Regions from separate parts of the Citrobacter sp. FDAARGOS_156 genome, predicted to be linked through region 3. Evidence: riboswitches for the same ligand, from Rfam matches in the RefSeq annotation. Region 3 holds a riboswitch; each other region holds the start of a gene.
The links. A riboswitch is a leader RNA that binds a small molecule or an ion and turns the genes downstream of it on or off. The one in region 3 is predicted to bind cobalamin.

Region 1 (4,274 bases), 1.7 Mb from region 3:
CAGCAGGGATCTCAGGTGCACATCTCAATCCCGCTATCACCATCGCACTGTGGTTGTTTGCTTGTTTTCCAGGTCGTAAAGTGTTGCCGTACTCCATTGCTCAGGTGGCTGGTGCCTTTGGTGGCGCTCTGCTCGCCTATTTGTTGTATGGCAGTTTGTTTATCGAGTATGAAACCGCCCACCACATGGTGCGGGGTAGCCTCGAAAGTTTGCAGCTTGCCAGCATATTTAGCACTTATCCTGCCGCTGCACTCAGCGTCTGGCAGGCTGCACTGGTGGAAGTTGTGATTACCTCCATTCTGATGGGGATGATCATGGCGCTCACCGATGATGGCAATGGGATTCCCCGGGGGCCGTTGGCACCACTACTGATCGGTATTCTGGTTGCCGTTCTTGGGGCATCGACCGGACCGCTTACCGGATTTGCCATGAATCCGGCTCGTGATTTTGGGCCAAAATTGTTCGCATGGATGGCGGGCTGGGGGGATGTCGCGATGACTGGGGGGCGTGATATTCCTTACTTTATTGTCCCGATCGTGGCACCTATCATTGGCGCTTGTGCGGGGGCAGCAATTTATCGTTACTTTATTGGCAAAAACTTACCGTGTAATAGCTGTAAGCTGGAGGAAAATGAGCGTTAGCTTCACGGAAAATGTTTATTTTTGAAATGTAATAACTGTTTTCGTGATCAGGTTTCCTGAACCGCTTAAAAAGTCTCCCAAGAATGGGAGACTTTTGTTATGTTCGAATACGCCTTTTATCATTGCTCTGGATAGCGAGATGAAAAGCAGATGTAAATAATGTGTTTTATTTATAACAATAAATTAACTGAGAGGTTTTATCATGATTTCTGCGAGTGCCCTGAACTCAGAACTCATTAATAAAATCGCACAGGATTTTGCGCAGGCCACCAGTCTGGCTGTTGTGGTTGTCAATATTCACGGTGATGAAATTTCTGAGCTTTTTAATTTCACTCCTTTTTGCCAGTTGATGCGCCAGCATCCTCAGCATAGTACACGATGTCGTATGAGCGATCGCTGTGGGGGACTGGAAGCTTCAAAATCCGATCAACCCTGCATTTATCGCTGCCATGCCGGACTTACCGACTTCTCCATTCCGCTGGTCATTGCGGGACATCTGGTCGGGTTTGTCTTATGTGGCCAGGTGCGCCTAAGCAATGACGTGGGGCTGGTGGATATTCTGAACGTGGACGACCGTTGGCAAGCCGATCCCGAACTGGTGAGTGAATTTCGTAATGTACCGGAAATGGACTATTCGCGGGTTATTGCTTCCGCGGATTTGCTAAAGCTCATTGTAGAAAACTGTCTTAAAAAACAACTGAATTTCGTCGTAATCAAAGACAATCCGCAGCAGTCAGAACCGGTACGCGCTAACCGCAGTACCAATCCGCATGACAGTAAAATGAAGAAAGCCTTGCGCTATATTGATGCGCATTTATCAGACGAGCTGCGTCTGGAAGATGTTGCCTCTCACGTTTATCTCAGTCCTTACTATTTCAGCAAATTGTTCAAAAAATATCAGGGGATAGGGTTTAACGCATGGGTAAATCAACAGCGAATGGCGAGTGCCAAAGAGTTGCTTTGTCATAGCGACTGGAGCATCGCCAGTATTGCGCGAAATTTAGGCTTTTCACAAACCAGTTATTTTTGCAAAGTATTCCGTCAAACGTACCAGGTTACGCCGCAGGCTTTCCGTCAGCAAATAAATGTCACCTCATCTGAAGAGACAGCTTAAATAGCAATAATTTGCTATTGCCGATTTTTGATATCGTACGCTATGTCAGTCATTATAAAATGAAAAATAACTACAGCAGTCAATAAATTGTCATAGCGCAACAAAATAATAGTATTTGAGGGATAAACTGCACCAGTTTTTATTTTTGTGATGAGATACAGTGTCTGTGTGAAAGACTTTCTTTATTCTTTAATGACGCTTTCATTCAAAAAATGAACATATGAATAAACGGGTTGAGGCCATAACATTGGTTGAATGTACCCGGCAAGATATTAAATTGAATTATTGTCATGAGGTCGTGAATTTGCCTCAAGACACAGAGCCAAATTAAATCGGCTCTTGAACTGACAGGTTTGCCACATTTGTGGTAGGGAAGGGGGTGAGAATCCCCCGCAGCCCCCGCTGCTGTGATGCTGACGACCCCGTATAGACCACTGATCGCAAGATTGGGAAGGACGGGCGAGGACGACGCTAAGCCAGAAGACCTGCCTGTCGGTGACTACCAACAACTTCGGTGGGAAGTGGGTTGCGCAGATGCATACAGTCGAGAGACTGGGTATCTATACACCCCTACCACCCTGAACAGGATCAGGGTATGGCGGCCAGTTTTCACGCATTTGTTCTTGCAGGTACCGGTAGCGGCTGTGGCAAAACCACGGTGACGCTGGGCCTGTTGAGCCTGATGAAAAAGCGCGGTTTACGCGTCCAGCCATGCAAAGTCGGTCCTGATTACCTTGATACTGGCTGGCACACCGCGGTGTGCGGCACGGCTTCCCGTAATCTTGATAGCTTCATGCTACCCACCTCTACACTGAATGCCTTATTTTGCGAGCAGATGCAGCACGCGGATATTGCCGTTATCGAAGGCGTTATGGGGTTATATGACGGCTATGGTACAGACCCTGATTACTGCAGTACTGCGGCGATGGCGAAACAGTTAGGTTGCCCGGTCATCTTGCTGGTTGATGGTAAGGCGGTTTCCACTTCGATAGCCGCCACGGTGATGGGATTCCAGCATTTTGATCCCAGTCTGAACATTGCAGGCGTGATTGTTAATCGGGTCAACAGCGAAACACATTACCAGCTACTCAAAGTTGCCATTGAGCGTTACTGCTCCGTGCCTGTATTAGGCTACGTTCCCCGCATGGAGGGCGTCGCGCTTCCTGAACGTCATCTGGGTTTAGTTACCGCTCGTGAGTCAGTTATCAACCAGCAGCCGTGGCAGGATTTTGCCGCGACGCTGGAACAGACGCTGGATATCGACGCGTTGTTGGCATTAAGCCAGTTAAACACCCTTCCTGTTGGCGAATGGCCCGCGCTACCGGCAGCAGACGCAGGGGTAGGGCTAACGCTGGCCATTGCTGATGACGAGGCGTTCAACTTTTATTATCCGGATAACATTACATTACTGGCGCGTACGGGCCTCAATATTGTTCGTTTTAGCCCGCTGCATGATACCTGTTTACCAGACTGTCAGATGATTTGGTTAGGCGGCGGATATCCGGAACTGCATGCTGCGGCCCTGGCCCGTAATGTCACCATGCTGGAGCAACTGCGAGCGGCGCATCAGCGTGGCGTCGCTATTTATGCAGAGTGCGGAGGGTTGATGTATCTCGGTAGCTCGCTGGAGGACAGCAACGGCGATTGCTGGCTAATGGCGGATATCATTCCTGGGCACAGCAAAATGGGCAAACGGCTGACCCGGTTTGGCTACTGCGAGGCACAAGCCACACAGCAAACATTGCTGGCAACGGCCGGTGAAGTCCTGCGCGGGCATGAATTCCACTATTCCGACTTTACCCCTGAAACCCCGGCGGTGATGAATTGCCGCAAGGTGCGTGATGGCAAAACGCTGCAAGCCTGGTCCGGCGGCTGGCAGGTCGGAAACACCTTCGCCAGTTATCTGCACGTTCATTTTGCTCAACGTCCGCAGATGCTTAGCCACTGGCTGACAGCCGCGAGGAGCGCGCTATGACGATCCTTGCGTGGTGCGTTGCCTGGCTGCTGGATTTTATCATTGGTGATCCGCAGAACTGGCCGCATCCGGTGCGCTGGATCGGCAACCTTATCTCCGCAATCCAGCGCGTCATTCGGCGTTATTGCCATAGTGATAGCACGCTGAGAATCGGCGGTGCCGTGATGTGGCTCGTGGTGGTTGGTGTGACATGGGGCGTTTCCTGGGGGGTGTTGACACTGGCGAATTCCATTCACCCGTGGCTGGGATGGGGCGTAGAGGTGTGGATGATCTTTACCGTGCTGGCGGGGCGTTGTCTGGCAAATGCTGCGCTGGATGTAGAGCGTCCATTGCGTGCCAATAATCTTGCCGAAAGCCGGGAAAAACTCTCCTGGATTGTGGGACGTGATACCTCACAGCTGCAACCAAAACAGATCAACCGCGCCGTGGTGGAAACCGTGGCGGAAAACACCGTTGACGGCATCATCGCGCCGTTGTTCTTCCTCTTACTGGGCGGTGCGCCGCTGGCGATGGCCTACAAAGCGGTGAATACCCTCGATTCAAT
Region 2 (4,274 bases), 2.4 Mb from region 3:
CAGAAGGTCGGCGCGCTGTTTATGGCCCTGCCAACCATCGACGTGGGGGATGCCGCGATTGGCGTGGTCACACTGGGGATCCTGATTTTCTGGCCGCGTCTGGGGATCCGCCTGCCGGGCCACCTTCCTGCACTGCTGGCTGGCTGCGCGGTGATGGGTATCGTGAACCTGACGGGTGGCCATGTAGCGACCATCGGGTCTCAGTTCCATTACATTCTGGCCGATGGCTCGCAGGGTAACGGTATCCCACAGCTGCTGCCGCAGTTGGTACTGCCATGGGATATGCCTGGCTCCAACTTTACGCTGAGCTGGAGTTCATTACAGGCACTGTTACCCGCAGCCTTTTCGATGGCAATGCTCGGAGCAATCGAATCTCTGCTGTGCGCTGTCGTCCTCGATGGGATGACCGGCACCAAGCATAAGGCCAATAGCGAATTGATTGGTCAGGGTCTGGGCAACATCGTCGCACCGTTCTTTGGCGGTATCACTGCCACTGCGGCAATTGCCCGTTCTGCGGCTAACGTTCGTGCCGGCGCAACGTCGCCAATTTCTGCGGTCATTCACGCGATTCTGGTGATCCTCGCCCTGCTGGTGCTTGCGCCGCTGCTTTCCTGGTTACCGCTGTCGGCGATGGCTGCCCTGCTGCTGATGGTGGCATGGAACATGAGTGAAGCGCATAAAGTTGTGGATCTCCTGCGCCACGCGCCAAAAGACGACATCATCGTTATGCTGATGTGTATGTCTTTGACGGTGCTGTTCGATATGGTTATCGCCATCAGCGTCGGTATCGTTCTCGCTTCGCTGCTGTTTATGCGCCGTATTGCACGCATGACGCGTCTGGCACCGGTCAACGTAGACGTACCAAACGATGTACTGGTACTACGCGTTATTGGCCCGCTTTTCTTTGCCGCAGCAGAGGGACTCTTTACCGATCTCGAATCTCGCCTTGAAGGCAAACGCATTGTGGTGCTGAAGTGGGACGCCGTCCCGGTACTGGATGCCGGTGGTCTGGACGCCTTCCAGCGTTTTGTTAAACGCCTGCCGGAAGGTTGTGAGTTGCGTATCAGTAATCTGGAATTCCAGCCGCTACGCACCATGGCACGCGCGGGTATCCAACCCATCCCCGGCCGTCTGGCGTTCTTCCCGAACCGTGATGCCGCGCTGGCAGATATTTAATCATACGATGTTACCGGCTTGCGCAGGCTTGCCGGTAACACTTCTCTTCTGTAAACGCGTCTGAGTTGCTATTATCCAGTTCCCCTGGTTCTGATGATATCTGCAACGATGAACGCTGATACTACATTTATATTCCGTGAAATAACTGAGGCTGATATTTCGTCCGTTCAGTCGTTTATTATCCACCATTTAAATCTCTATTTTAACGCTAACCGACCAGCACCTGAACCGCATGCAGATGTATTAAATCTGCGCTCACACTACCTCCATCAACCGCGAAATCTGTTGCTCGGCGCATGGAATAACCGACAGCAACTTATCGCTACGCTGGCGGTCTGCCAGTACGATGACCGAATACCGGCACTGCGCGGACGCTATCAATTATCCTCAACCGCGGAAATTTGCCGCTGCTACGTCGCACAGGAATATCGTCGGCAAGGCATAGGCAGCCAACTTGTCCTGCTGGCGGAACAATTTTGCGACCGACAACAATATAAAATACGCTATCTGCACACCCACCATTTTTTACCTGGTGGCTATCAGTTTTGGTTGCGAAATCACTTTACCGTCTTTTTTGATGAAGGTGGCGAACAGCAAATCGTACACATGGAAAAATATCAATAAAAATGTGACGCCGCGCAAATAATTAAATATCACAGTAAATTTCGTTATTAAGCGTGGTCAGCTCGGCAAAGAAAACATTAATTGATCAACATCAAACAATTCTCATTTAGTTTATCGGCATTTGTGTTTTTCACATAATTAATGTCACAAACACCAAAGCAACGAATTGATTTTATTGAATTTAAAAATAAAAGCGGTATCAACCCTACTTATTCAAGCGGTTGACGGGGCTATTCGATACCGATAAAGTCCCCACCGACAGTATTTCAGAATCTATTTATCATTTTGAAACGGAATATGGTGCGGATTATTTTAATCTTATGCCATAGCTGCCCCCGCAACTGTAAGCGGAAACTGAATATCACTGTGTCGTGGATTATCCACGACAGGTCACTGTAAAGAACGCCTTTATGGGAAGGCCGATATTCAGATTGCCGCGAGCCAGGAGACCTGCTGTCAAGGTTGTATACATTGAGTGGACGGGATGGTCCATGGGGTGATTTATTTGACGAATGAATAATATAATTTCTGAACAAATTGGCAACAATATGTTTTATTTTCATATTATCTTGCCCGCAGTTCACGATTAGATGTCATCTATCGTCATGTGCCTGTCCCGAATTTATGGAACGAAATGAACCATGACCAGACGTTCAGATTCTGGCATGAACGGGACAACGCTAATGCACGCAAAAATAACTTCTGCTTATTGCAAACTTTCACTTCTGGCACTGACTGGCGCAGCACTCTTCCTGACCAGCAATATGGCTTCTGCGGCAAAAACAGAATATCCATTAACGATCAAAAACTGTGGTAGGGATATTACGTTTAATCATGCGCCAAAACGCGTGACTACCGTTGGACAAAACAGTACTGAAATCCTCTATTCCCTGGGTCTGGCCGATCGTGTTGTTGGAACATCACTGTGGTTTGGCCCGGTACCTGAACAGTACAAAGCAGTGAATGACAAGATTGCAGTCATTGCGCAAAACATCCCGAGTTTCGAAGGGATTATTGCGAAAAAACCGGATCTGGTGGCCAGTCAGTTTGAATGGCAGATTGGCCCTGCGGGCACAGTTGCCTCTTACGAACAATTTAGCGAATTACACGTTCCGGTTTATACCGCCCCAGCCGATTGTGCCAAAGACAACGAAGACGGCGGCGACGGCGTGCGTAAGAGCATGTTTGATATCGCCATGGTCTATCAGGAAATTGCCGACCTGGCGAAAATTTTTGATGTACAGGACAAAGGCGATGAACTGATTGCCAGCCTGAAAGCACGTGAAGCCGCTGCGAAAGCTAAGATTGCCGGCATGGACAACCACGTATCTGCCGTCTTTTGGTTCTCCAGCGCCGACCTGCAGCTTGACCCCTATGTCGCCGGGAAATTTGGCCCCGCGGCGTGGATAGCGCAATCTCTTGGGGTGAAAAATGTCATTGATTCCGCCGAGGAGTGGCCAACAGTAGGTTGGGAAACCATTGCCAAAGCCAATCCATCGGTCATCGTCCTCGGCGAGATGGGCCGTCGCCGCTTCCCGGCCGATGACTGGAAAGTCAAAATGGAATACCTCACGTCCGATCCTGTTACCCGGCTGATCCCGGCAGTGAAAGAAAACCACCTGCCGGTGATCGACGTGCAAACCATGAACGCGGGTATCAGAACCATTGACGGACTGGAAAAACTCGCCGATGCGCTGGTGCAATATGGTCTGGCGCACCCTCAGACGACTCACTAACTCTCGTCGCGCGTTATGCCTTATACGGGCATAGCGCCCTTTCGTATTCCGGGAAGTCGTAAACAATGAGCGAATTACGCAGGACGCGTCATGCCATGAGCCAGCTTGCATGCAGGACGCTGTTCCACGCGCTGTGGGTCAGCATGGTGATGTGCGGCGTCCTTCTGGCGGGCATTTCAATCGGTGAGACGGTTATCCCGTGGCAGCATGTCAGCCATACGCTGGCAAACCGCTTGTTTGATACACAGTATGCGGTGGATGCGCTTGATGCCGGGATTATCTGGAACTACCGCCTGACCCGCGCGCTGGTTTCCGCCTGTTGCGGAGCCTGTCTGGCGGTTTCAGGCGTGGTTCTCCAGTCGCTGCTGCGCAATGCGCTGGCCGAACCTTACCTGCTGGGTATTTCTGCCGGAGCCTCAACGGGCGCGGTGCTCATCGCCCTGACCGGACTTGGCGCAGGGATCATTTCCATGTCGCTTGGCGCGTTTATTGGCGCGCTGACGGCATTTCTGTTTGTCGCGCTATTGGCGATGGCGGCAAGGGGCAAAAGCGGCTCGGCCACCACGCAAATCATTCTCGCCGGGATTGCCAGTTCGCAGCTGTTCAATGCCATTACCTCGCTCATCATTACGCGCTCAGCCAATGCCGAACAGGCTCGGGGCATCATGTTCTGGCTGCTGGGCAATCTCAGCGGAGTACGCTGGCCGGATGTCGTGCTGGCCATCCCTACTGCGCTGA
Region 3 (4,274 bases):
CGGCCGATTTTGCATCTGGCGCTTCGTGTTCTAATAACCAGGCCGTTCGACGCGCAATCGCAGCACCAGAATCCACCAGCCTCGTCCCCTCGGGCAGGACCTGTAAAAGCTCTTCCTGTAATAGAGGGAAATGGGTGCATCCAAGGACCACCGTATCAGGAGGTTCCGACATCCGCAGCCACGGTCTCAGAATACGGCGCAGCTCTTCCAGAGAAACTGTTTCGCCGTGCAGCTTCGCTTCTGCCAGCTCCACCAACTCAGCGGATCCCAACATCGCTATCTGACACTCGTTAGCAAAGCGCGCAATCAATTCGTGTGTGTACGAGCGTTTCACCGTCGCGCGCGTCGCCAGTAGCCCTACAATACCATTCGCCGTGAGCCGCGCCGCGGGTTTAATCGCAGGCACCACACCGACAACCGGAAAAGCGAACTTTTCACGTAATGCCGGGAGTGACACCGTGCTGGCGGTATTGCATGCGATAACCGCAAGTGCGAGGGGATATCGTTGCTGAACTGCAGTCACAATCTCAACAACACGCTCAACGATAAACTCTTCGCTTTTCTCACCATAAGGAAAGGCGACGTTATCGAAAGCATATATATAGTGGAGATCCGGCAGGAGATTCCGGATCTCATTGTAGACCGACAACCCACCGACGCCGGAATCAAACACCAGCACGGTGGGACGTGAATCAGAAGGTGTAGCTGCCAGACAAGGTGTATTCCCGTCCTGCAGTTGGGTAGCCATAAACTGTCTCGTAATCTTTATCGAACAGGTTGGCGATTTTACCACGAACTGTCAGTTGTGAGGTGATCGGATATGACACTGCCAAATCCCACAAACTCACACCGCCCATTTTTACCGGTTGATAAGTAACGTAGTCCGTATCGTATCGCGTCCCCAGATATTGATATGTCAGGCCCCAATCAAAATCATAGACCTGCCAGTCGAGCTGGTATTTCACCTGCTGTTTAGAACGACGAGCCAGTGGCTCGTTGGTAATCGCATTACGCGAATCTACGTAGTCGTAGCTAAGCGTATGCGCCAACGGCCCGGTGTCGAAGTTTGCAGTCGCTTCGATACCTTTAATACGCGCTTTGCCTTCGTTGTAGTACTTTTGAGTGTGGGTGTTGTAGTCGATCATGTCATCGATATCGTTGCGATACCCTGACACGCGCCAGTTAACCCCTGATGTTATCCCTTCAAACGCCCCTTCCCACTGCTTACTCTCTTCGGGATCAAGGTTTGCATTGCCGTAATAGCCATGCAACTGACCCAAATTTGGCGCTTTGTAAGATGTGCCATAGGAGGCAATGAAACGATAGCCTTCGATAAACTCCCATCCGGCACTGGTTTGCCATGTACCATGACGACCAAACTCAGAGTTATCATCACTACGTGCTGCACCTTCGAAGGTGAAGTCACCAAGCTGCTGCAATCCCGTCAAATAAAGGCCAGTATTACGTTGGTCGTAACCGTCCGTAACATACCCAGTGCCTGGTTCCGTAGTTTGCTTTTGCCAGTCCACGCCTGCACCAATGTTACCGTGGCCAACAACTATGCTGTTTGACCACTGAACATTATACTGCTTCATATCATCTAACGTGGCCGAGGAATCATAGCGGCCATAGTTCGGATCATAGTTGTAGTCTTTACTGTGGCTGTAGCTCGAAACCAGTTGTGACTGAATCAGCTCGCCATTAAAACGTAACCCAGCGTCCCAGCTCTGGCTATACAGCTGTCGGGTATCAAGTAGCGCCGAGCCAGGAGAATAATACGAGTCATAATCTGTGCGGTTATCATAACCATAACCACGAACAAACCCGCTCCATGTCTCGGAGAAGTTGTGCTCCAGTGCGCCATACAGCGTCTTGCTTAAGAAACCGTCTTTATCCGGTTGAGCCTGTGCGCCAGTGCTACCGTAGGCCACGACATCGAAGCCTTTGGTGTAGGCATAATCGCCCATCAACGTGACACGCGTATTTTCGCCAAGCTGTTGTTGGGTTGCGATATCGTAATTTTGATACCCATTGCTTCCCACGCCGGCAGTCAGTTCCGTCCCTGGTTTTTCGCGCGTAGTAATGATATTCACCACGCCGCCAATCGCATCCGAACCATATATAGCGGAACGCGGCCCGCGGATATACTCAATACGTTGCACCAGCGATACCGGGAACTGGCTAAGATCGGCCGAGCCGCTAACTCCCGCTAAATTAAGACGCACACCATCTATCAACACCAGAACATGGCTGGAGTTAGTACCGCGAATAAAAATAGACGAGTTTTGCCCCATACCGCCGCTTTGTGCGATATCAACACCAGGCAAACGACGCAATACATCGTTTACCGAGGTAGATTGCCAGCGATCGATGTCCTGACGTGTAACGACGGTGATGGGTGCAAGTACTGCACTTAGGGGCTGCTGAAAACGGTTGGCAGTAACGACGAGAGTATCTGGGCTAGCATCCTGCGCCCAACCAGAAGATGCCGCGACGGAAAGCGCCGTCAACAGCAACGATTTTTTAATCATTGTAAAGCATCCACAATATAAGAAGGATGCCGCAGGTCCACCGATAGTACGCGATAGTGAAAACCAGATGCGACGTTAGCCGGCAGGTCTTCGGGCTTGGAAGGTTATTCAGGATACCGAATAAAAAGAAATGAGGACTTCCCACCCACAGGCAGTGTCTGCTTTACGCTCTCATTTCACCTTTCCTTACCGCTGCGCGTCAGCTCCAGATTTACACTGGATTCCCTTTTAACTCACAGGACCGGAAAACGGATGCTACAGTTTGTTACAACCTGGTGTCCAGACCGGATATCACAATATCGGAAATCATCAATAACTGGACATCTGATGAGCAATCCCTACAATCCCCGCGTACTTTTATTTTTCAGGACGCATCATGACCCCCGAACACCTTCCGACAGAACAGTACGACGCCCAGTTAGCTGAGAAAGTGGTGCGTCTGCAGAGCTTAATGACGCCATTTTATGCACAGGCTCCGGAAGTGTTCCGCTCACCGGTTAGCCATTACCGTATGCGTGCCGAGTTCCGTCTGTGGCATGACGGGGACGACCTGTACCACATCATGTTCGACAGCCAAACAAAAAACCGTATTCGCGTCGACAGCTTTCCGGCGGCCAGCGAGCTTATCAATACGCTGATGACGGCAATGATTGCAGGTGTACGCAACAACCACGTCCTGCGCCACAAACTGTTTCAGATTGATTACCTCACCACCCTGAGCGATCAGGCGGTGGTATCGATGCTGTACCATAAAAAGCTGGATGATGAATGGCGTAAGGAAGCCGAAGCGCTGCGGGATGCGCTGCGGGCGCAAAACCTGAACGTGCATTTGATTGGCCGGGCCACCAAAACCAAAATTGAGCTGGACCAGGACTACATTGACGAACGCTTGCCGGTTGCAGGTAAAGAGATTATCTACCGCCAGGTTGAGAACAGTTTTACCCAGCCGAATGCCGCCATGAATATCCAGATGCTGGAATGGGCAATTGATGTCACCAGAGGATCAAAAGGCGACCTGCTTGAGCTGTACTGCGGTAATGGCAACTTCTCGTTAGCTCTGGCGCAAAACTTCAACCGCGTACTGGCCACCGAAATCGCCAAACCTTCCGTTGCTGCAGCCCAGTACAACATTGCGGCTAACCATATTGATAACGTGCAAATTATTCGTATGGCGGCCGAAGAGTTTACTCAGGCGATGAACGGTGTTCGCGAGTTCAACCGTTTGCAGGGAATCGATCTGAAGAGTTACCAGTGTGAAACCATTTTCGTTGACCCACCGCGCAGCGGGCTGGACAGCGAAACGGAAAAAATGGTGCAGGCGTATCCGCGGATTCTGTACATCTCCTGCAACCCGGAGACGCTGTGTAAGAACCTGGAAACATTAAGCCAGACGCACAATGTTTCACGTCTGGCGCTGTTCGATCAATTCCCGTATACGCACCATATGGAGTGCGGAGTACTGTTAACGAAGAAGTAAGACTGAACGGAGGCCGGATAAGCACTACCGGTTCAGATTGCCGGATGGCGGCTTTGCCTTATCCGGCCTACAGCGACAACGGTTACTCCACAATTTCCTGTTTACGGTTACGCACTTTAAAGCCGATCCAGAACACCAGAATCACCGACAGTACCGCCGGGAAGAAGTTAGAGCCAATATCCGGATATTCAGCACGTACCACGGTGCTGTACAACAGAACGCCGAGAATAAAACAGGCGGCAGCCAGGCCCGGTAGCCCCACAGGC

Region 1: it holds a riboswitch for cobalamin, as region 3 does, so the genes downstream of both, AL515_RS10545 (cobyrinate a,c-diamide synthase) here and btuB (TonB-dependent vitamin B12 receptor BtuB) in region 3, are expected to answer to the same signal.
Region 2: it holds a riboswitch for cobalamin, as region 3 does, so the genes downstream of both, AL515_RS14170 (ABC transporter substrate-binding protein) here and btuB (TonB-dependent vitamin B12 receptor BtuB) in region 3, are expected to answer to the same signal.

The regions. Positions count from the first base shown of each region.
Region 1 covers NZ_CP014030.2:2,188,425-2,192,698, forward strand. Annotated here, with positions in the region: gene pduF (propanediol diffusion facilitator PduF) at 1-641, shown strand, start outside; gene pocR (transcriptional regulator PocR) at 844-1,755, shown strand; cobalamin riboswitch at 2,088-2,262, shown strand; gene AL515_RS10545 (cobyrinate a,c-diamide synthase) at 2,351-3,730, shown strand; gene cbiB (adenosylcobinamide-phosphate synthase CbiB) at 3,727-4,274, shown strand, end outside.
Region 2 covers NZ_CP014030.2:2,893,441-2,897,714, forward strand. Annotated here, with positions in the region: gene dauA (C4-dicarboxylic acid transporter DauA) at 1-1,176, shown strand, start outside; gene AL515_RS14165 (GNAT family N-acetyltransferase) at 1,285-1,800, shown strand; cobalamin riboswitch at 2,043-2,272, shown strand; gene AL515_RS14170 (ABC transporter substrate-binding protein) at 2,484-3,536, shown strand; gene AL515_RS14175 (FecCD family ABC transporter permease) at 3,602-4,274, shown strand, end outside.
Region 3 covers NZ_CP014030.2:527,756-532,029, reverse strand. Annotated here, with positions in the region: gene murI (glutamate racemase) at 1-748, opposite strand, end outside; gene btuB (TonB-dependent vitamin B12 receptor BtuB) at 693-2,531, opposite strand; cobalamin riboswitch at 2,596-2,792, opposite strand; gene trmA (tRNA (uridine(54)-C5)-methyltransferase TrmA) at 2,908-4,008, shown strand; gene AL515_RS02560 (YijD family membrane protein) at 4,091-4,274, opposite strand, start outside.